2 regions of the Pseudomonas sp. PB3P13 genome follow, and region 2 is predicted to be linked to the other one. Evidence: predicted binding sites of a transcription regulator. Region 2 holds the regulator's gene; the other holds the start of a gene.

Region 1 (12,021 bases), 580 kb from region 2:
GCGTATCGGCGAAATCGACGGCATGAACCAGTCCGTAGCTACCGCAACCGAAGAGCAAACGGCGGTGGTGGAGTCGATCAATGTCGACATCACCGAGATCAACATGCTGAATCAGGAAGGTGTGGAGAATTTGCATTCAACGTTGCGAGCCTGCTCGGACCTGGAGCAGCAGGCGGCGCGGTTGAAGCAGTTGGTGGGTAGTTTCAGGATTTAAGGCGCTTTCACTGGCCTCATCGCCCGCAGGCTGGCTCCCAGAGGGGATTTGTGACCGACACAAACCAAATGTGGGAGCCACCCTGCTGGCGATGGCGGCATCAGCAACAACGAAGCATTAGAATCTGGAACCAGGCTGCGCAAGAAACGCCAACTCCTCAGCCGTCGACTCCCGCCCCAGCACCGCATTCCTGTGCGGAAACCGTCCAAACCGCGCAATGACCTTTTGATGCTTCTCGGCAAAGTCCAGGTAATCGGCAAACAATGCCCGATCGGCCTCCGGCTGCTGCGCGAGCAGATCGATGTAGCGCGAGACGGCTTCGTTTTGCACGGCCAGGTTTTCGCAATGTTCGAACACCAGGTAGATGAACACACGCTGTATCGGCTGCAACCGCCTATCAAAATCCGCGGCAATGCCTTGAGCCACCAGTGCTTGAGCCCGGTGGTCACCTGAAAAGGATTGAGGAGAATCGCGATAGATCATGCGCGGCAATTGATCGAGCAACAGCACCAGTGCCAGCCAACCCTCGGGGCGTTGCGCCCACTCGGTCAATTCGCCGGCCAGCGCCTGCTCGACCCGGCCTCCGAAACGCGTCTGCGCTTCGAGGTCCTGGCTGTCGCGTTTGCCGAACCACAACCTGCCCTTGTCAGCCACTGTCTCTTGCGGTGATTCGGCGGAACCGAACCACCATTCGAGCAATGGCTGCCAGGGCGCGGTCATGTTTATTCCTTGTGGTAAGCCGTGACGCGTGCGACTTCTTCTTTCGATCCGAGGAACACCGCTACGCGCTGGTGCAGGCCTTCGGGCTGAATGTCGAGGATGCGCTGATGGCCGTCGGTGGACGCACCGCCCGCTTGCTCGACCAGAAATGACATAGGGTTGGCTTCGTACATCAGGCGCAATTTGCCCGGCTTGGACGGCTCGCGGCTGTCGCGTGGGTACATGAACAGACCGCCACGCGTCAGGATACGGTGCACATCGGCAACCATCGCGGCGACCCAGCGCATGTTGTAGTTCTTTTTCAACGGGCCTTCATCACCCGCCAGCAGTTCGTCGACATAACGTTGTACCGGCGCTTCCCAGTGACGCTGGTTGGACGAGTTGATGGCGAATTCCTGGGTGGTCTCAGGAATGGTAATGTCTTCGTGGGTCAGTACGAAGCTGCCCATTTCACGGTCCAGCGTGAAGCCTTTGACGCCGTCGCCCAGGGTGAGTACGAGCATGGTCTGCGGGCCGTAGATGGCATAGCCGGCCGCTACTTGTTCGGTGCCTGGTTGCAGGAACGCTTTTTCATTCAGGGCTTCGTTCTGGCTGAGGTACTCGCTCGGGCAACGCAGTACCGAGAAAATGGTGCCGACCGGGGCGTTGATGTCGATGTTCGACGAACCGTCCAGTGGGTCGAACACCAACAGGTACGCGCCTTTCGGGTATTTGCCCGGAATCTGGTAGGCATTGTCCATTTCTTCGGACGCCATGCCGGCCAGGTGACCGCCCCATTCGTTGGCTTCGAGCAGAATCTCGTTGGAAATCACGTCGAGTTTCTTCTGCACTTCGCCTTGGACGTTTTCAGTGCCCATGCTGCCCAGAACACCACCCAGGGCGCCTTTGGACACGGCGTGGCTGATTTCTTTACAGGCGCGCGCCACCACTTCGATCAGGAAACGCAGATCGGCAGGCGTGTTGTTGCTACGGGTCTGCTCAATCAGATAGCGACTCAGGGTAACGCGGGACATGGAAGGCTCCGTGGAATGGGGGGCTGAAAACCCGCGCAGTTTAGCGCGAGTCGGGGTGCATTGGCTCCTATCAGACGTGCTCCGCCCAAGAGAGTTCATGCGTCGGGTTTAGCGTAGTTGGAAACGGATGCCGTGGACTGAGGATTGATGGCAATTTTTCGAGAGAATCTTCGCCTGGAAGCCCGACTGCGCGGGCAGGTGTTGCCGATATCCCCAGGCGCACTGGCCGCGCAGGCGTACAGCAGATCGCAGCCTGCGACAGTCAACGTTCACCCTGGAGGGTGAAGAATGACTGCCAAAGGCTGCGATCTTGTCCGGCGCGCCAGCATTTTGAGCAGTAGCGGGTTTACTCCAACGCTTTCCAGATATCCGTAGCGTACTCGCGGATGGTCCGGTCGGACGAGAACCAGCCCATGCGCGAGGTGTTCAATACTGCCGAACGCCACCACGCCTGCGAATCATGCCAATGCGCTTCGACACGCATCTGCGCCTCCCAGTAGGAATCGAAATCGGCACAGACCAAGAACCGGTCGTAGTCGATCAACGAATCGATGAGCCCGGCATAACGCGACGGATCATCCGGCGAGAACACCCCGCCGCGGATCGCTTGCAGCACGTCATTCAAGCGATGCGATGCGGCAATGTCCGGCGTCGCGTTGAACTCGTGATTCTGCTTGCGCGCCTCCACTTGCTGCGCGCTCAGGCCGAAAATGAACATGTGCTCGGCACCGATGCGCTCGCACATTTCCACGTTCGCACCATCCAGCGTGCCGATGGTCAAGGCACCGTTCAGGCCGAATTTCATGTTGCTGGTGCCCGAGGCCTCGAAACCTGCGGTGGAAATCTGCTCCGACAAATCCGCCGCCGGAATAATGCTTTCGGCCAGGCTGACGTTGTAATTGGGCAGGAACACCACTTTGAGCAAGCCGCGCACGGTCGGGTCATTGTTGACCACGCGAGCGATGTCGTTGGTCAGCTTGATGATCAGCTTGGCCTGGTGATAACTGGCGGCGGCCTTGCCGGCGAAGATCTTCACGCGCGGCACCCAGTCGATTTCCGGCTCGGCACGAATCGCCTGATAAAGCGCAACGGTGTGCAGCAGGTTGAGCAACTGCCGTTTGTATTCGTGGATGCGCTTGACCTGCACGTCGAACATCGCCGCCGGGTTAACCGCCACGCCGAGCCGCTCGTGAATAATGTAAGCCAGGGCTTTCTTGCTGTGCAGACGCTGTTCGGCGAAAGCTTTGCGAAATGCCGGTTGCTCGGCGAACGGCTCCAGATCGAGCAAGCGTTCTTCCGGGTTATCCAGCAACTGCGGCCCGAGTGCATCGACCATCATCGAGGTCAGTTCCGGGTTGGCTTGATACAGCCAGCGGCGGAAGGTGATGCCGTTGGTCTTGTTGTTGATTCGCTCCGGGTAAAGTTTGTGCAGCTCGGAGAACACGGTTTTGCGCATCAATTGTGTGTGCAGCCCGGACACGCCGTTGACGCTGTGCGAGCCGAGGAACGCCAGGTTCCCCATGCGCACGCGGCGACCGTTGTCTTCTTCGATCAACGACACGGCGCGCAGCACGTCAAAGTCGTGAATGCCTTTGCTGCGCAGCGAATCGATGTGCTGAGCGTTGATCAGATAAATGATCTGCATGTGCCGCGGCAGCATGCGTTCCATCAGACCGACCGGCCAGGTTTCCAGCGCTTCGGGCAACAGCGTGTGGTTGGTGTACGAGAGCGTATCCACCGTAACCTGCCATGCCGCATCCCACGCCACGCCATACACGTCGACCAGCTGACGCATCAGCTCGGCCACCGCAATCGAGGGGTGAGTGTCGTTGAGCTGAATCGCTGCGTGATCGCCCAACGTCAGGACGGATGCGTGCATGTTGCGATGACGCCGCAGCAAGTCTTGCAACGACGCTGCGACAAAGAAATATTCCTGACGCAGCCGCAGTTCCTGGCCAGCCTCGGTGCTGTCCGCCGGGTAAAGCACGCGGGAAATACTTTCGGCCCGGGCAACTTCCGCCACGGCGCCCAAATGGTCACCGGCGTTGAAGCGTTCCAGGTGCAGGTCTTCCACGGCGCGGGCGCGCCACAGGCGCAAGGTGTTCACGCTCGCACCGCGCCAGCCGACCACCGGCGTGTCGTACGCGATGGCCCGCACGGTTTCCGCCGGGGTCCAGACTTGTTTGGTTTTGCCCGACTCTTCGGTGACCGTTTCGACACTGCCGCCGAAACCGATCGGATACACCACTTCTGGTCGCTCGAATTCCCACGGGTTGCCGAAATCCAGCCAGTGCTCGGTCTGCTCCTGCTGCCAGCCATCGACGATGGCCTGGCGGAACAAACCGTGTTCGTAACGAATGCCATAGCCGTGCCCGGCAATGCCGAGGGTGGACATGCTTTCCATGAAGCACGCGGCCAGACGCCCGAGGCCGCCGTTGCCCAGCGCGGCATCAGGTTCGAGCAAGCGGATGCGTTCAATGTCGACGCCGAGCTCGGTCATGGCTTCGCGGGCAACGTCGAGCAGGCCGAGGTTGCTCAAGCTGTCGTAGAGCAACCGGCCGATGAGGAATTCGAGGGAAAGGTAGTAAACCCGTTTCTGACCTTTGCGGTAGATCTGCCGGGTGTGGTCCATCCAGTGCTCGACCATGTGGTCGCGCGCTGCCAGTGCAATGGCTTCGAACCAGTCGTGGTCGAAGGCGTGATCCGGGTCTTTGCCCACCGCGTAGGTGAGTTTGGTCAAGACGGCATCGCGAAATGCGGCCACCTCTGCTTCGCGAACAAGTGGTTCTTGAGTCATCGATAGGACCTCGAGCGAGCGTGAAGTTTCTGAGCCTAGACGCTCTGACAGGCAGCCGACGCGCTTGTTCGGCAGTTTTCCCTGATAGTGCGAAATCTGTCGCCATTACATTGGCAGGTGCCTGAATCAATGCAGGGGGCGTGCCGAAAAACCCGAGTTTTCGCACCGCCCGGGGAAAAATCCGGCGAAAGGTTGTTCAAAAATCCACCGGTCCCGGTATGATCGCGCGCCCTGATGCACACGCTGGTAACAACCGATGATGAAGTCCAACCTGATCGCTGCCGCCGAGATCGATCGCCTCGATACCTGGGCCAAGTATTCTGCGCCGATGTGCGGCTCTTGCGTATCCAGCTGCTGCACGCTGCCGGTCGAGGTCAAGATCAAGGATCTGATCCGCATTGGCATCGTCGATGAATTCGAGCGCGGCGAACCGGCGAAGAACATCGCCAAGCGTTTGCAGAAGGAAGGGATTGTCGAGCGCTACAACCAGAAATCGGAAATCTTCACGTTGCAGCGCATGAGCAATAACGATTGCCTGTACCTGGATCGTAAAAGCCGTCTGTGCACTATTTATGAAAAGCGGCCGGATACTTGCCGCAATCACCCGAAGATCGGCCCGCGGCCGGGGTATTGCGCTTACAAGCCCAAAGAAGTGGCGCGCGAGACCAGCAGCTCCCGCCGTACCCTCGAGAAGTTTTGATCCAACATTTCGCCGTCTGACCGGGCCTCATCGCGAGCAGGCTCACTCCCACAGAGTTCGGCGGTGTCCACAGGTTTTGTGAACACCACACTTCACTGTAGGAGTGAGCCTGCTCGCGATGGGGCCAGCCCATTGAACACACAAACCCCAGACAAACAAAAACGCCCCCGATCTCGCGATCGGGGGCGTTTTTTCAAGCGCTAACTAAGTCGAAACTCAGTTGCCGCTTTTCTTGGCAGCGCGGGTACGCTCGCTTTCGCCCAGGATCTTCTTGCGAAGACGGATGGACTTGGGAGTGACTTCGCACAATTCGTCTTCTTGAACGAATTCCAGAGCCTGCTCCAGGGTGAAGCGGATAGGCGGAACCAGTGCGATGGTTTCGTCTTTACCCGAAGCACGCATGTTGTCGAGCTTCTTGCCTTTGGTTGGGTTGACGCCCAGGTCGTTGTCGCGGCTGTTGATGCCGACGATTTGACCTTCGTACACGTCTTCACCGTGACCCAGGAACAGTTTGCCGCGAGCCTGCAGGGTTTCCAGCGAGTAAGTCAGAGCCTTACCGGTGGCAACCGAAACCAGCACGCCGTTCTGACGACCGGACATGTCGCCGGATTTCATCACGTCGTAACGGTCGAAGATCGAGGTCAGGATGCCTGCACCGGAGGTCAGGGTCAGGAACTCGTTACGGAAACCGATCAGGCCACGCGCCGGGATGTTGTACTCAAGGCGCACACGGCCCTTGCCATCCGGAACCATGTTGGTCAGGTCGCCCTTTCGGATACCGATCTGTTCCATGATCGAACCTTGCGATTCTTCCGGCAGGTCGATGGTCACGTTTTCGTACGGTTCGTGCTTGACGCCGTCAACCATACGGATGATCACTTCCGGACGACCCACACCCATTTCGAAGCCTTCGCGACGCATGGTTTCGATCAGTACCGAGAGGTGCAGCTCACCACGGCCGGAGACTTTGAACTTGTCGGCGGTGTCGCCTTCTTCAACGCGCAGAGCCACGTTGTAGAGCAGTTCCTTGTCCAGACGTTCCTTGATGTTACGGGACGTCACGAACTTGCCTTCTTTACCGCAGAAAGGCGAGTCGTTTACCTGGAAGGTCATGGAAACGGTCGGCTCGTCAACGGTCAGCGGCTTCATCGCTTCAACGTTCAACGGGTCGCACAGAGTGTCCGAGATGAACAGCTGATCGAAACCGCTGATGCAGACGATGTCGCCGGCAGCTGCTTCGTCAACGTCGATACGGTGCAGACCGTGGTGCCCCATCAGCTTCAGGATACGACCGTTACGCTTCTTGCCGTCGGCGTCGATGGCGATAACCGGAGTGTTCGGCTTGATGCGGCCACGAGCGATACGGCCAACGCCGATAACACCCAGGAAGCTGTTGTAGTCCAGAGCCGAGATTTGCATCTGGAACGGACCGTCACGGTCAACTTGCGGCGCAGGTACGTTGTCGACGATCGACTGGTACAGCGGGGTCATGTCTTCAGCCATGTCGGTGTGTTCCAGACCGGCAATGCCGTTCAGGGCCGAGGCGTAGACGACTTTGAAGTCCAGCTGTTCTTCGGTGGCACCGAGGTTGTCGAACAGGTCGAAGATCTGGTCCAGAACCCAGTCCGGACGCGCGCCTGGACGGTCAACCTTGTTGATCACCACGATTGGACGCAGGCCGGCTTCGAAAGCCTTCTTGGTCACGAAACGGGTTTGCGGCATAGGGCCGTCTTGAGCGTCAACCAGCAGCAGAACGGAGTCAACCATCGACATCACGCGTTCAACTTCGCCGCCGAAGTCGGCGTGGCCCGGGGTGTCCACGATGTTGATGTGGTAGCCGTTCCAGTTGATGGCGGTGTTTTTCGCCAGAATGGTAATACCGCGCTCTTTCTCCTGGTCGTTGGAGTCCATCACGCGCTCGTCGTTGAGCTCGTTGCGCTCCAGGGTGCCGGATTGACGCAAGAGTTTGTCTACCAGGGTGGTTTTACCGTGGTCAACGTGAGCAATGATGGCGATGTTGCGTAGATTTTCGATCACTTGTGTATCTCGATCAGAGGATTCGGTGTGCTGACAAGTCTTGGCAGCGATTAACAGTAGAGTCAGGCCTTGCCGTTACAGCTTGACGGCAGAGTCGGGGGGCCGGTGACGCAGGCCACAGGCAAACAGCCCCGGGCTCTTAGCTCGGTCGATAAACGCGCACATTGGCATGCCCCTCACTGAGCAAATGGTGGGCATGCAGGCGACTCATCACGCCTTTGTCGCAATACAGCAGGTACTGGCGAGTAGGGTCCAGTTCCTTGAAACGAGCGTTCAATGCATAAAACGGCATCGCTTGTACCTCAACGCCAGCGAGCTCCAGCGGCTCGTCTTCAGCGGCATCCTGATGGCGGATGTCGATGATGATCTGGCCCGCGAGTGCTTCGCTGACTTCTTCGATCTGCAAGTCCTGGCCCAATTCGTCGATCACGCGATCGATCGGCACCAGTTTGGCGTTCTCGAGCGCCCGCTCAAGGACTGCCATGTCGAATTCTTTCTCTTCATGCTCCACGCGAGGACGCTTGGCGTGGGTCTTGGGGTTCACCGAGATGACCCCACAGTATTCCGGCATGTGCTTGGCGAAATCGGCAGTCCCGATTTCGTTGGCCAGGTCGATGATGTCCTGCTTGTGACTGGCGATCAGCGGACGCAAGACCAGCTTGTCGGTCACGCAGTCGATCACGGACAGGTTTGGCAATGTCTGGCTCGACACCTGGGAAATCGCTTCACCGGTGACCAGCGCTTCGATCTCCAGCCGATCGGCAATACGGGAAGCAGCGCGCAACATCATACGCTTCAAAACTACACCCATATGACTGTTATCGACTTTCCCCAGAATTTCTCCCAGGACTTCCTCAAACGGCACACTGACAAATAACACGCGTTGGGAGCTGCCGTACTTCTTCCAGATGAAGTGCGCGACTTCCATGACGCCCAGTTCATGGGCCCGCCCGCCCAGATTGAAGAAACAAAAATGACTCATCAGGCCGCGACGCATGATCTGGTAAGCCGCGACAGTGGAATCGAACCCGCCGGACATCAGCACAAGCGTCTGTTCCAGGGCACCCAGCGGGTAACCACCGATGCTGTTGTGCTGGTTGTGGATAACGAACAACCGTTTGTCGCGAATTTCGATGCGAACTTCGATTTCCGGCGCTTTCAGCGAAATTCCGGCAGCGCCACACTGACGACGCAGTTGGCTGCCGACGTATTTCTCGACGTCCATCGAAGTGAATTCATGCTTGCCGGCACGCTTGCAGCGCACCGAAAAAATCTTGCCGGCCAATGCATCACCGAAGTGCAGTTTGCACTTGGCGACGATGTCGTCGAAGTCACCCAACGGGTATTCGTCAACCTGCAGGAAATGCGCGATACCGGGCATGCAGCTCAGCCGCTCGGTCATCTCTTTCAGCGCTTTGGCCTCGGTGACACGGGTTTCCAGCTCGAGATTGTCCCACACACCGTTCACCACCACCGCCGGGTCCAGGTCACGGAGCACGGTGCGGATATTTTTGGCCAACTGGCGGATGAAACGCATCCGTACCGGGCGGCTTTTGATGGTGATCTCGGGGAAGACTTTTACGATTAGTTTCATGAAAACAGCGCGCGCTGGGCCAGCCGAAAAAGGGGGGCGCGGATTATAGCGGAAATTGCTCAAGGTTTAACCAGTTAATGTGCAGAAGGTTTTCCGTGCACCAAAACGGGTCGTTTGCAGATTAAAGCGCGACATAACAGGGCGATTAATTTAGCCTCGACGCATTAATGGCCTTAATAAGCGTGATATTGGGGCAAAAAACCCATGCTGGGGCACTGGCATGCAATTTGCTCCCTTGTGAGGCAGGTTGCCTTGGCAGAGTATTCGCGCCGGCATCACCACTATTAAGGGCATCCACTACCCGCCCTAATTCACCCGGAGGACACTATGTCGAAGTCGGTTCAACTCATCAAAGATCATGACGTCAAGTGGATTGATCTGCGCTTCACGGACACCAAAGGCACTCAGCACCACGTGACCATGCCGGCTCGCGATGCGCTGGAAGACGACTTCTTCGAAGTTGGCAAGATGTTCGACGGTTCCTCCATCGCTGGCTGGAAAGGCATCGAAGCCTCCGACATGATCCTGCTGCCGGATGACGATTCTGCCGTTCTCGATCCTTTCACTGAAGAGCCGACCCTGATCCTGGTCTGCGACATCATCGAACCTTCGACCATGCAAGGTTACGATCGCGATCCGCGTGCCATCGCCCACCGCGCCGAGGAATACCTGAAAACCACCGGTATCGGTGACACCGTATTCTGCGGTCCTGAGCCAGAGTTTTTCATCTTCGACGAAGTGAAGTTCAAGTCCGACATCTCCGGCTCCATGTTCAAAATCTTCTCCGAGCAAGGCTCGTGGATGTCCGACCAGGACGTGGAAGGCGGCAACCGTGGCCACCGTCCAGGCGTGAAAGGCGGCTACTTCCCGGTTCCGCCGTTCGACCACGACCATGAAATCCGCACCTCGATGTGCAACGCGCTGGAAGAAATGGGTCAGGTCGTTGAAGTTCACCACCACGAGGTGGCAACTGCCGGTCAGAACGAAATCGGTGTCAAGTTCAACACCCTGGTGAAGAAAGCTGACGAAGTTCAGACGCTGAAATATGTTGTGCACAACGTTGCCGACGCTTACGGCCGCACCGCTACCTTCATGCCCAAGCCGCTGTACGGCGACAACGGTTCGGGTATGCACGTGCACATGTCCATCTCCAAAGATGGCAAGAACACCTTCGCTGGCGAAGGCTATGCCGGCCTGTCGGAAACCGCTCTGTACTTCATCGGCGGCATCATCAAGCACGGCAAGGCCCTGAACGGCTTCACCAACCCGGCTACCAACTCCTACAAGCGTCTGGTGCCAGGCTTCGAAGCTCCGGTAATGCTGGCCTACTCGGCGCGCAACCGTTCCGCCTCGATCCGTATTCCATACGTCAACAGCCCTAAAGGCCGTCGTATCGAGGCACGTTTCCCGGATCCGGCTGCCAACCCGTACCTGGCTTTCGCAGCGCTGCTGATGGCTGGCCTGGACGGCATCCAGAACAAGATCCACCCTGGCGACGCTGCCGACAAAAACCTGTACGACCTGCCGCCTGAAGAGGCGAAAGAGATCCCACAAGTGTGCGGCAGCCTGAAAGAAGCCCTGGAAGAACTGGACAAGGGTCGTGCGTTCCTGACCAAAGGCGGCGTGTTCTCCGACGATTTCATCGACGCTTACATCGCTCTGAAAAGCGAAGAAGAAATCAAGGTCCGCACCTTCGTACACCCACTGGAATATGAGCTGTACTACAGCTGCTGATCCGGTAGCGCCTGCGCGAGCGGCGTGAAGAGAGAGGCCTCCTTCGGGAGGTCTTTTTTGTGGCTGCGTTTTACAGCCCGGCGATACCCCCCTGCGAGCTTGCTCGCGATAGCGCTGTGTCAGTCAGCACCCATGTAAAATGTACGACCGAATCGCGAGCAGGCTCGCTCCCACAGGAAACTGCGCCGTCTGACGAATAGCAAAAATTCATGCCCGGATGTTTACAGCTTGGGCCAACTGCCGACCGTGGCCTATGCTGCAAGCCAACGCTTTGAGATCGGGTTAATGTTATGGGTCGTGGTTTTCTATTTGTCCTGCTGCTGATCGCCCTGCCCGCCGCAGCTCAGATTTACAAATACACCGACGCCGACGGCAACACCGCCTACAGCAATCAGCCGCCCGACGGCGTGAGGGCCGAAGCGGTCGAATTGCCGCCACTCAACAGTGTTGAGTCACAACAGCCGACTGCCCCTGTGCCTGCCACCGAAGCCAACAGCCGCGAGCAACCGCGGAGTGCCTACGAGATACTCGAGCTGACCAACCTGCCCACCACTGAAGCGCTGCGCGCCAACAACGGCACGTTTACCGTGAATGTACTGATAAAGCCGCGCCTGCAAGGTCCACACCTGTTCAGACTGGTGCTGGACGATCAACCCTACGGCCAGCCGAGCAACGTGCCGATTCTGCAACTGGTCAACATCGATCGCGGCACACACAGTCTCGCGGTCCAGGTCATCAGCGGCGAAGCGGTTGTCCAACAGAGTCCATCCGTGACCTTCACCCTTCAACGAGTGCATACGCCATGAGGTTGTGGCTGCTGATCGCTTGCCTGATTGCGCTACCGGCATCGGCGCAGGTATTCACTTACATCGACGCCCAGGGCAATCGGGTTTTCACCGATCAGCCGGGGTCGGGCAACGCCAAACGCGTGCCGTTGGCGCCGAGCAATCGCATGTCAGCCAACCCGACCAGCGCCGCGCCAGCGGTTGCCGAGCAGAAGCCCACGGCCAAACCGTCCTTTCACTACAACATGCTCCGGCTGCTGATTCCCGAGCCCGACGCCACGGTCCGCAGTACTGCCGGCGAACTCATCGTCAGCGCCACCAGCGAACCCGGCCTGCAACGCGGCCATCGTTATCGATTGCTACTGGACGGCCAACCCACCGGCGAGCCCGGCGCCAGTCCGGTTTTCGCGCTCACCGATATTGATCG
Region 2 (12,021 bases):
GCCCCAACGGCGCCGGCAAAACCACCTGCTTCTACATGATCGTGGGCCTGGTACAGGCCGATCAAGGCCGAGTACTGATCGACGACCTGGACGTCAGCCACCAGCCCATGCACGGTCGTGCGAAGGCTGGTATCGGCTATCTTCCGCAGGAAGCGTCAATCTTCCGCAAACTGTCGGTTGCAGACAACATCATGGCGATCCTCGAGACCCGCAAGGAACTCGACAAGACCGCACGCCGCAAGGAACTGGAAAGCCTGCTGCAGGAATTCCACATCAGCCACATTCGCGACAACCTCGGCATGAGCCTGTCCGGTGGTGAACGCCGCCGCGTGGAAATTGCCCGCGCCCTGGCCACCAACCCGAAATTCATCCTCCTCGACGAACCCTTCGCCGGCGTGGACCCGATTTCGGTCGGCGACATCAAGCAGATCATTCACCACCTCAAAGCCAAAGGCATTGGCGTGCTGATCACCGACCACAACGTTCGTGAAACCCTGGATATCTGCGAAACGGCCTACATCGTCAACGACGGTCAACTGATCGCCGAAGGTGACTCCGCCACCATCCTGGCCAACGATCTGGTCAAGGAAGTTTATCTGGGCCACGAGTTCCGTCTGTAAGCGCTGAGTGTCTGGCTAGTCGGCCGAGCGCCTGACGCGATGAACACCTCAGTGTGTTTTATTGTTACCGCGCTCTAGGCAAACACTTCAGTTTCAGGCATATAATTTGCTTAAGTTTGGCGCTTCGGCGCCCTGTAGTGGATGGCGCATGTGCGCCGGCGAATAAGGTGTTAAGCCCCTGCCATGAAACCATCGCTAGTCTTGAGAATGGGCCAGCAGCTGACGATGACACCGCAGCTGCAACAGGCCATCCGCCTGCTCCAATTGTCGACCCTGGACCTGCAGCAGGAAATCCAGGAGGCCCTGGAGTCCAATCCGATGCTCGAACGCCAGGAAGAAGGCGACGACTTCGATAACGCTGACCCGTTGGCCGACAAGGCCGAACAACCTCCAAACGCCGATGTTTCGGAACCCTCCTATCAGGAAACGGCCCCGACGGTGGACAACCTGGAGGAAGGTGACTGGAACGAGCGCATTCCTAATGAGTTGCCGGTCGACACCGCGTGGGAAGACGTCTACCAGACCAGCGCCAGCAGCCTGCCGAGCAGTGACGACGACGAGTGGGACTTCACCACCCGCACCTCAGCCGGCGAGAGCTTGCAGAGCCATTTGCTGTGGCAGCTGAACCTGGCGCCGATGTCCGACACCGATCGCCTGATCGCCGTGACTTTGATCGACTGCATCAATAATCAGGGCTACCTCGACGAAACACTCGATGAAATCCTCGAAGCCTTCGATCCCGAACTGGACGTCGAACTCGATGAAATTGAAGCCGTCCTGCACCGCATCCAGCAATTCGAACCGGCCGGCATCGGCGCTCGCAACCTGAGCGAATGCCTGTTGCTGCAACTGCGCCAGCTGCCGCCCAAGACGCCTTGGTTGAGCGAAGCCAAGCGCCTGGTCTGCGATTACATCGACATGCTCGGCAGCCGCGATTACAGCCAGCTGATGCGCCGCATGAAGCTCAAGGAAGACGAACTGCGCCAGGTCATCGAACTGGTGCAGAGCCTCAACCCGCGCCCAGGCTCGCAAATCGAATCCAGCGAAGCCGAATACGTCGTGCCTGACGTGATCGTGCGCAAGGACAACGAGCGCTGGCTGGTGGAGCTTAATCAGGAGTCGGTGCCACGGCTGCGAGTCAACGCCCAATACGCCGGTTTCGTGCGTCGCGCTGACACCAGCGCCGATAACACTTTCATGCGCAATCAGCTGCAGGAGGCTCGCTGGTTCATCAAGAGCCTGCAAAGCCGCAACGAAACGCTGATGAAAGTCGCTACCCAGATCGTCGAGCATCAGCGCGGTTTTCTGGAGTACGGCGACGAAGCCATGAAGCCGTTGGTGCTACATGACATCGCCGAAGCGGTGGGCATGCACGAATCGACGATTTCCCGGGTTACCACGCAGAAGTTCATGCATACCCCTCGCGGTATCTATGAACTGAAATACTTTTTCTCCAGTCACGTCAGCACCTCTGAAGGCGGCGAATGCTCGTCCACGGCGATCCGCGCGATCATCAAAAAACTGGTTGCAGCGGAAAATCAGAAAAAGCCGTTGAGTGACAGCAAGATCGCTGGTTTACTGGAGGCACAAGGCATTCAGGTGGCTCGCCGCACCGTCGCCAAGTACCGTGAATCCCTCGGGATCGCGCCTTCGAGCGAACGCAAGCGGTTGATGTAGAGTCACGTTACAGCGTTCCAGTGGCAGGCAACCCAGCCTGCCGCTTTATGCACTGGCAACGAAGGAGAAGCTGTATGCAAGTCAACATCAGTGGACACCAACTGGAAGTGACCGAACCTCTTCGCACCTACATCGGCGAAAAACTCGAACGATTAGAGAGGCATTTCGACAAGATCACCAACGTGCAGGTCACGATGACGGTCGAAAAGCTCAAGCAGAAAATCGAAGCCACGCTGCATATTCCCGGCAATGAAGTGGTCGCCAACGCGGAACATACCGATATGTACGCGGCGATCGACGCCTTGACCGACAAGCTCGATAAACAACTCAAAAAGCATAAGGAAAAGACCCAGAGCCTCCTCCAGGGCGCAACCGGTCGTTAACACTCCCTACCCATGATCCGACTTGAAAGCATCCTGACCCCCGGCCGTTCCCTCGTGAACGTGCCGGGCGGCAGCAAAAAGAAAGCCCTCGAGCAAATTGCCAACCTTATCCATAAAGAAGTCCCGGATCTGGAAATGCAAGATGTCTTCGAGGCTCTGATTGCCCGTGAAAAACTCGGCTCGACCGGTTTTGGAAACGGCATCGCCATTCCTCACTGCCGCTTGAAAGGTTGCACGTCGCCTGTCAGCGCACTGATGCACCTCGACGCCCCAATTGATTTCGACGCCATCGATGGCGCTCCGGTCGACCTGCTGTTTGTTCTGCTGGTCCCGCAGGCCGCCACCGATGCGCATCTGGAACTGTTGCGCCAGATCGCCAGCATGCTCGATCGCAAGGAAGTGCGGGAAAAACTGCGCAGCGCTCCGAGTAATGAAGCCTTGTATCAGGTTGTCCTGGACGAGCAAAACGGGCACTAATCATGCGCATGATCATTGTCAGCGGCCGCTCCGGGTCAGGTAAAAGTACTGCGCTCGCTGTTCTGGAGGACAGTGGCTATTACTGCATTGATAACCTGCCCGCCGGTTTGCTGCCGGAGTTGGCTGAACGCGCACTGATTCACACTGAACTGGCGCAACCGTTGGTGGCGGTATCCATCGACGCGCGAAATCTGCCGAGTCATTTGTCACGATTTCCGGAACTGCTCGAAGAAGTCCGCAGCCGTCACATCCAGTGTGATGTTCTGTACCTGGATGCCGACGAAGAGACGCTGCTCAAGCGCTTCTCGGAAACCCGTCGGCGCCATCCACTGAGCAGTGCCGATCGCTCGCTGGCCGAAGCGATCAGCGATGAAACCCAACTGCTTGGGCCGATTGCCGATCTTGCCGATCTGAAGGTCAACACCACCAACCTCAACCTGTATCAGCTGCGCGATACCATCAAGCTGCGCCTGTTGAATCAGCCGGAGCCCGGCACTGCGTTTCTGGTGGAGTCCTTTGGATTCAAGCGGGGCATGCCCGTCGACGCCGATCTGGTGTTCGATGTGCGTTGCCTGCCCAACCCCTACTGGAAGCCGGAACTGCGCGAGCATTCGGGGCTGGAAAAACCGGTTGCCGATTATCTGGCAGCACAGCCGGATGTCGAGGAGATGTTCCAGGACATCTCCACGTATCTGCTCAAATGGTTACCGCGCTTTGCCGCCAGTAATCGCGCCTACGTCACCATCGCAATTGGCTGCACCGGCGGTCACCACCGCTCTGTCTACCTGACCGAACGCCTGGGTCAGGTCCTGCAAAAAACCTTGAAGAACGTCCAGGTTCGCCACCGCGACCTCAGCTAAAGGATTCACATCGCGATGCCTGCTCTGGAAATCGAAATCATCAACAAGCTGGGCCTGCATGCTCGCGCGTCTGCCAAATTCGTCGGGGTTGCCGGTCAGTTCAAGGATTGCACGATCAGGGTAGGTCGCACGCCGCAAGCCACGGTTGACGGCAAAAGCATCATGGCCATGATGATGCTGGCGGCCGGCAAGGGCACCAAAATCCATCTGAGTACAGAGGGTGAGCAAGCAGATGAAGCGCTGCAAGCCTTGGTGAATCTCATTAATAATTACTTTGACGAAGGCGAATAACACCGCTGCCTTCTGCGCTTTTATGGCGCGGGGGCATGCCTCTGGATAGGGGCTCGCTTGTGATGGCGCTTGCCTGTGATGGGGCTTGCCTGTGATAGGGTCTGCCTGTGATAGGGTCTGCCTGTGATAGGGCTTGCCTGTGGCGAGGGGGCTTGCCCTAATGCCAGTCAGTTAAGCCCTCCAGCCTTCTTTTTGGGATATTTGACTGGTCTAGGCTTGACCACCCTTGGGTAACTTCGCTGTCGTCTGGCAGGTAGCATGAAGTGTTGAGCCTGGACTCTCAGCTCTGCCAGTCGTTTAGGGATCGTACCTGGCGTTTCAAGCGGGCAGAAACGCAGCGCGTTGCTGACCGCTTGAGCCAACCAGAGAAAGCTCAAACGTTGTGGTACCACCTTTATTTCTTCAGCCATCAAGCGCATCTCCTGGCGGATCAGGTTGTAGGCCAGCAGAGCTCCCCACAGTTCTTGGCGCACCAGATCAGGCTGTTTACTGCGCAATTGCTCTCCTTTGAGCAGGTTTTGCTTGATCTCGCGGTAACCCAATTCGATTTCCCAGCGTTCGTTGTAGTGCCCTGCCACCTGATGGGCAGGGTAACGTTCGGCATCGATCAACGAGGTGAGATAGCGGCGGGGTTTGTCGTCTATCGAGTACTCAATCAGTCGTGCCTGCCAATGGCTAGGAAGGTCGGGACGTTGCTTGAGTGCATCTCTGGAAACAGTCAGTCGCACAAGCCAATCACCGGCGCCCAACTCTTTGATCACCTCGTATTTAAGCGGTTTGCGTGCCCGCATGAGCCAGTGCCGTTCGGTTCCGCTTTGCTGCCAGTCAAGCAAGAGCGCTGCCGAGTAGTAGGCACGGTCAAAAATCGTCACCGAGTGATCGCTTACCGATTTCTCAAGACCTTTGGCATGGCGAAGTTCGCCGACCGAAAACTCGCCAAAACAGGCGTCCCGAATCAAGTGACTATAGGTATCCATCAGGCAAACACCGCGCACTTGTGGCCAGGCTCCGTCTCCCGAGTGAGTCCGCCCGCCACCGAAGGCTTGGCGGTTTTCCGGTGTGTCGGGGGTAGACCACACCACGCCGTCTACCGCAAAGCTGCGTAACCCTAAAAAGCCAGCCGAAGCTGGCTGCTCAGCACCGCCCCATGACTCTGCCAATTGCTTAAACAGTGCCGCCAGAGGCTCTGATCCAAGCCGTTGCCGGGCCTGGACTGCGGCGCTAGGCACAGGCACCTTTGCTTCGCCCAAAGCCAGTCCCAGCTGCTGCACGATGAGCCAAATCGGCTCGTTCTTGAACAAGGCCAACCCCACCACCAACCAGACAATGCGCTCGGCCGGCAGGCGTCTGCGGCGCAGGGAAACAGTTCCGGTCGAAGCCAGCGCTTGCTCGATCCACAGGGGATCGATCAATTGCGCGAAGCGTTCGAAAGAGATCGGATTGAGTTTGGTAACTTCTTGAAGGGCGTTTTGCAGGGACATGAAGCGGACTCATAAAAACATAAACCCGTTTCTATTACTGCTGGGCGGGCAAGTCAATTCCTTAACTGACTGGCATTAGGGCTTGCCCCCGCTGGGTCGCGAAGCGACCCCCCGGCTCCATGACTGCTTCGCAGCCAAACGGGAATCAGAACCACCACAACCCCAGCGCTCAGTGGACCGACGTGGGAGCGAGCCTGCTCGCGATAATGGTCTAACGTTCGAATAGTTTGCGGCTGACCCGCCCCCCATCGTTCGCTCCCACAGGGTTTCTTATCAAGCTCATGAAAAAGGCGCGTCACCCAAGCGGGGTAACGCGCCTTTTTTCGCAGTGGGCGAGGCTTAGCTGCCCGCCACCATCATCCGCTCGATCAACACCGAACCGGTGCGGATATTGCTGCGCAACTCCAGATCGTTACCCACGGCGACAATCTGCTTGAACATGTCGCGCATGTTGCCGGCAATCGTCACTTCCTGAACGGCAAACTGGATTTCGCCGTTCTCGACCCAGTAACCCGCCGCGCCCCGGGAGTAATCACCCGTGACCATGTTCAGCCCTTGGCCCATCAACTCGGTCACCAGCAGCCCCCGGCCCATACGCCGCAGTAACGCGGCCTGATCTTCGTCACCATGAGTGACGAACAGGTTGTGCACGCCGCCGGCGTTGGCGGTACTCGGCATACCGAGTTTGCGACCCGAATAGGTACCGAGGATGTAGGAGACCAGCTCGCCCTTCTCGACAAACGGTTTGGCGTAAGTCGCCAGGCCATCGCCATCGAACGCCGAGCTGCCCATCGCGCGCATCAAGTGCGGACGTTCATCTATGGTCAGCCATTCGGGGAACAGCTTCTGCCCCAGCGTGCCTTCAAGGAACGACGATTTGCGATACAGGCTGCCCCCGGAAATGGCCGACAGGAAACTGCCGAACAAACCGCCCGCCAGTTCAGCGGAAAAGAGTACCGGCACTTCGCAGGTCGGTACCGGCCGTGCGCCCAGTCGACTCGCCGCACGCTGCGCGGCACGCCGGCCGATGGTCACCGGGTCCGCCAGCAGATTGCCCTGGCGGCTCACGTCGTACCAGTAATCGCGCTGCATCTGGCCATCGGCCTCGGCAATCATCACGCAGCTCAGGCTGTGGCGAGTCGAAGCGTAACCGCCGACAAAACCATGACTGTTGCCATAGACGCGGCAACCTTGATGAGTGCTGAGGCTGGTGCCATCGGCGTTCTTGATGCGGCTGTCGGCATCGAAGGCGGCAGCTTCACACAGCAGAGCCTTTTCGATGGCTTGCTCGGGGGTGATGTCCCATTTGTGGAACAGATCGAAATCCGGCAGATCCCTGGCCATCAACGCGGCATCGGCGAGGCCTGACGCTTCGTCTTCGGAAGTATGTTTGGCGATGGCCAGCGCGGCGGCAACGGTTTCGCGAATGGCCTCGGGACCGGTGGCTGAGGTGCTCGCCGAGCCTTTGCGCTGGCCAACGTACAAAGTGATGCCAAAACCTTGATCGCGATTGAATTCAACCGTTTCGACTTCGCGCTGGCGAACCGTCGTAGACAGGCCTTGCTCCAGAGACACCGCCACTTCACAGGCACTGGCACCCTGGCGTCTGGCTTCAGCGATGATCTGCTCAACTTGTTCCTGCAGTGCCGGCAACGCTTGTGGGCCGACGCTTTCAACTGCACTCATGCTGTTCTCCACTCAAATTCTGCTTTCGGTGATGGCCTTCGAGCGACCGGGCCGGACAAGCGGCCCCCGACTGGTTATCATGGCGGCGTTTCTTTGCGGACGGCCACCATGGTTGATTCTTACGACGACTCCCTCGATACGGGAGAAAAAAGCAAATCCCAGGTCAAACGCGAGCTGCATGCTCTGGTTGACCTCGGCGAACGCCTTACAACGCTCAAGCCTGACTTGCTGGCAAAACTGCCGTTGACCGACGCTTTGCGCCGGGCGCTGGGCGATGCCTCCAAGCACACGGCGAATATCGCGCGTAAACGGCACCTCATGTTCATCGGCAAACTGATGCGCGATCAGGACACTGACGCCATCCTGACCCTGCTCGATCAACTCGATGCCTCCACCCGGCAGTACAACGAACGTTTCCATGGCCTGGAACGCTGGCGCGATCGCTTGATCGCGGGCGACGATGCAGTCCTGGAGAAGTTCGTGCTCGACTACCCGGAGGCTGACCGTCAGCAGTTACGCTCCCTGATCCGTCAGGCCCAGCACGAACTGGCGACCAACAAGCCGCCTGCCTCGAGCCGTAAAATCTTCAAATACATCCGTGAGCTGGACGAGACTCAACGCGGTCTGCGCTAAGTCATCTCAGCCTGTAGATACTCTGTTCACGGTCAAGCTTTCGCGAGATGTTTTTCGCTAAAAAGCTTGGCCGTATTAAATTCCTCTCCCGGGCCTGCGGCAGCTCCTACGAGGGCGCGCCTTTCCTCACGATCCTGTGCCACCCACCGTAATCGCATCAATTTTCAGCGTTGGCTGACCGACACCCACCGGTACCGACTGCCCGTCCTTTCCGCATGTACCCACGCCACTGTCCAGCGACAAGTCGTTGCCGACCATCGATACCTTGCTCATCGCTTCCGGCCCGTTGCCGATCAACGTCGCACCTTTGACCGGCGCAGTGATCCTGCCGTCCTCGATCAAATAGGCCTCGCTGGTGGAAAACACGAATTTGCCACTGGTGATGTCCACCTGACCGCCGCCCAGGTTGGCGCAGTAAATGCCCTTCTTCACCGACGCAATGATTTCCGCCGGGTCGCTTTCGCCAGCGAGCATGTAAGTGTTGGTCATGCGCGGCATTGGCAAGTGCGCATAGGATTCGCGGCGACCGTTACCGGTGCGGGCCACGCCCATCAGACGCGCGTTCAGCTTGTCTTGCATGTAGCCCTTGAGTACACCGTTTTCGATCAGCGTGGTGCACTCGGTCGGGGTGCCTTCGTCGTCGACGCTCAGCGAACCGCGGCGACCGGCCAAGGTGCCGTCATCGACAATGGTGCAGAATTTGGAGGCAACCCTCTCGCCCATGCGGCCGCTGTACGCCGAACTGCCCTTGCGATTGAAATCGCCTTCCAGACCGTGGCCGACCGCTTCGTGCAACAGCACGCCGGACCAGCCCGAGCCCAATACCACCGGCAACATACCGGCCGGCGCGGGAATGGCTTCGAGGTTTACCAGCGCCTGCCGCAATGCTTCACGGGCGTAACCCATGGCGCGGTCGTCGCTGAGGAAATAGCGGTAATCGGTCCGGCCACCGCCGCCATGGCCGCCACGCTCGCGGCGTCCGTTTTGTTCGACGATCACACTGACGTTGAAACGCACCAATGGCCGCACATCTGCAGCCAGGCCACCGTCGGTGGACGCCACAAGAATCCGTTCCCATACCCCGGCCATGCTGACAGTGACCTGTTGGATTCGCGGGTCCAACGCACGAGTGGCAACGTCGATGCGTTTGAGCAGTTCGACCTTTTCGGCGCGGGTCATCACTTCCAGCGGGTTGTCCGGCCCGTACAACTGGGCGACATCCTGGGTGGTAAATGCTTGCACGGAGCCGTTCTGCCCGGCTCGGGAAATTGAGCGCGCGGCCCGGGCTGCTGCGCCTAGGGCTTCGAGGGTGATGGCATTGCTATAAGCGAAACCGGTTTTTTCGCCGGACTGCGCCCGTACACCCACGCCCTGGTCGAGGTTGAAACTGCCTTCCTTGACGATGCCGTCTTCCAGCGCCCAGGACTCGGAAATCTGCCCTTGAAAATACAGGTCGGCGGCATCGATGCCAGGGCCGGCGAGATCGCCGAGTACACCTTGCAGACTCTCGATCGTAACGCCGCCGGGCGCCAGGAGGTGTTCACTGACTGAGGACAACAACTCGCTCATATGTTTTACGCCTTAAATTCATCGTTCTGAGGCAGGTCGCCGGGCGCCCTGCGAGAAAAAGCGCCGGTGTCTGGCCACCGGCATTCGCGCCCTGATGGACGCCTGTTCGCTGCTATCGCGTTCGGCCAGCAGCACGGCCTCGCCTAAATCCTGTTGCGCCAGCACTCGCCCCCACGGGTCGATGATTGCGGCGTGCCCCCAGGTTTCCCGCGGCCCCGGATGGGTGCCACCCTGGGCGGCCGCGAGCACGTAGCATTGGGTCTCGATGGCCCGCGCACGAATCAACACATCCCAGTGCGCCGCGCCGGTGACGGCGGTAAAGGCCGACGGTGCGGTGATCACTTCGGCACCCGCCGCACGCAGTTCGCTATACAGTTCAGGGAAGCGCAGGTCGTAACACACTGTCAGGCCGACCCGACCGACGGGCGTATCCGCCACCACCACGCCATCGCCGAACGCATACTCATCGGACTCGCGATAGCGCCCGCGCGCATCGGCCACATCCACATCGAACAGGTGCAGCTTGTCATAGCGCGCCACGATTTCGCCTTGGTCGTCGATCAGCAACGAGCAGGCGTGCACCCTGGCCGTCGGCTGATCCACCGGCGGCAACGGCAAAGTACCCGCCACTATCCATAACCTGAGGTCGCGGGCGGTCTGTTTCAACCATGGCAGGATCGGACCGTGACCGGCGGCTTCGGCTCGGCCGATGTCCGCAACGTCACGGCGGCCCATCGCGGCGAAGTTTTCCGGCAGCACCGCCAGCCTCGCACCGCCCGCCGCGGCCTGCTCAAGCAAATGACGCGCTCGGGCCAGATTGGCCGGTACATCACGTTGGCTGACCATTTGAATCACCGCAAAAGACATGTGCTCTCCTTACTCGAAGTCTGCATGCCAACCTGTGTAGCAGCCATGCTACTCCATCGGCTCGCTTCAAAAAGGTTTGTCGAAGGTGATCTTAGGCTCTTTCCACGGGCCTTTGACGGTGTACTTCACGCTCGCGAAACGTGAAACGCGATCACCGATCAGCTTGTCGATCAGGAACAACGCACCGCCAATGGCCGGTGCGCCAACGATCAGTGCAGCAATTGGCAGGTTATTGGTCACCGGCAACGTCACCAGCAATTTCGCATCGACCTGATCGGCAACCAGATCCAGCGTGCCGTTGAGTTCGATGTTGCTCGATGGCCCGGTCATCCGGATCGGCTGGCGGGTCACATAGACGCCGTTTGTCGCGACCAGCAGCCCTTTTACCCGGTCATAGCTCAGGCCCTTGCCGAACAGGTCGGAGAAATCCAGACGCAAGCGGCGCCCGATGGAGTTGAAGTTCAACAGGCCAAATACGCGCAACGCCTGTGCACCGCCATCGACTTCAATGAATTGGCCTTTGTTGAGCGAAGCGTCGAGCGTGCCGGAAAAACGCTTGGTCGCCAGCCAGGCCGGAGAACCGGGCCAGCGCCCGTCGACATCCATATGGAACTCTTCGCTGGTGACACTCGGCGCAAACCCCCAGCCCTTGAGCACATCGGCGAGGTTTTTGCCGCTGATGCGGCCCTTGTACCAACTGCTTGTCGAGCCGGGCACACCTTCCCAGCCGCCGCTGCCCTGCAACAGAATGCCTTTGAGCCCCAGATCCAGCGTATTAAGTGCAATGCCCCTTTCGGTCGGACGAACTTTCAGCGACCAGCCGCCCACCAGATCCTGCCCCTGGAACAACTGGTTGATGGTGATATCCAGCGCCGGAATTTTCGTCGGGTCCACCGAGGCTAGTGGGTCGGGCGAGTTTTCATCGGCGAGAGCGGTCGGATCAGGCGCCGGCAACTTCACGTATTGAAGATTGATTGCGATCGGCGCAGCTTTCGCGTCGGGAATGTTTGCACCACCCTTGACCTGCTGACTGTCGAGCTGCAGCGCCCAGGCGGCCGCTTTGCGGTTCAATTGCACCGAGGCCCGATCGAGGGTGGTACCGATGCCGCTGAGCTTGCCGACCTTGAAATCAGCGCTGCTGAGCAATTGCTTGGCGTTGCTGCCGGGATCCTGACCGGCGTATTTGTCCACCAGCTCTTTCCACGGGCCAACATCCAGTTGCGCTAACTCGCCGCGCACCCGCAGGCCCTTGGCACCGGGCAAGACCGCGTTGCCGGCACCGAGAAACAACTCACCACGGCCGTCGGCAACACGGCCGGTGGGCGCCGCGAAAGTGAAATCGGCCAGATCGCCATAATCAACCCAATAGCGACGCTCCGCGCCCTGCAGCGTCATGCGGAACGTGGTGTCGCGCCCGACATCCGCGGCCATGCCGAATGGCGCAGGCAAATCGACCGCCACGCCCCGCAGGCTGGAA

What was found. The regulator sigma-54, encoded in region 2, starts transcription at its own class of promoters, with help from an activator protein. The targets are predictions, from matches to a motif close to ANTGGCATNNANNTTGCTNT.
Region 1: glnA (glutamate--ammonia ligase) is a predicted target of sigma-54. The motif match lies at 9,290-9,309, and genes of this name have one in related genera.

The regions. Positions count from the first base shown of each region.
Region 1 covers NZ_CM142702.1:473,224-485,244, reverse strand. The annotation lists gene ACYZT1_RS02285 (methyl-accepting chemotaxis protein) at 1-214, shown strand, start outside; gene ACYZT1_RS02280 (DUF924 family protein) at 332-934, opposite strand; gene ACYZT1_RS02275 (class 1 fructose-bisphosphatase) at 937-1,947, opposite strand; gene ACYZT1_RS02270 (glycogen/starch/alpha-glucan phosphorylase) at 2,294-4,744, opposite strand; gene ACYZT1_RS02265 (YkgJ family cysteine cluster protein) at 5,004-5,444, shown strand; gene typA (translational GTPase TypA) at 5,661-7,481, opposite strand; gene thiI (tRNA uracil 4-sulfurtransferase ThiI) at 7,621-9,075, opposite strand; gene glnA (glutamate--ammonia ligase) at 9,403-10,809, shown strand; gene ACYZT1_RS02245 (DUF4124 domain-containing protein) at 11,100-11,615, shown strand; gene ACYZT1_RS02240 (DUF4124 domain-containing protein) at 11,612-12,021, shown strand, end outside.
Region 2 covers NZ_CM142702.1:1,049,751-1,061,771, reverse strand. The annotation lists gene lptB (LPS export ABC transporter ATP-binding protein) at 1-620, shown strand, start outside; gene ACYZT1_RS04660 (RNA polymerase factor sigma-54) at 804-2,297, shown strand; gene hpf (ribosome hibernation-promoting factor, HPF/YfiA family) at 2,372-2,680, shown strand; gene ptsN (PTS IIA-like nitrogen regulatory protein PtsN) at 2,693-3,157, shown strand; gene rapZ (RNase adapter RapZ) at 3,160-4,017, shown strand; gene ACYZT1_RS04640 (HPr family phosphocarrier protein) at 4,033-4,308, shown strand; gene ACYZT1_RS04635 (IS4 family transposase) at 4,476-5,789, opposite strand; gene pmbA (metalloprotease PmbA) at 6,129-7,475, opposite strand; gene yjgA (ribosome biogenesis factor YjgA) at 7,584-8,108, shown strand; gene tldD (metalloprotease TldD) at 8,235-9,677, opposite strand; gene ACYZT1_RS04615 (carbon-nitrogen hydrolase family protein) at 9,696-10,544, opposite strand; gene ACYZT1_RS04610 (YhdP family protein) at 10,611-12,021, opposite strand, start outside.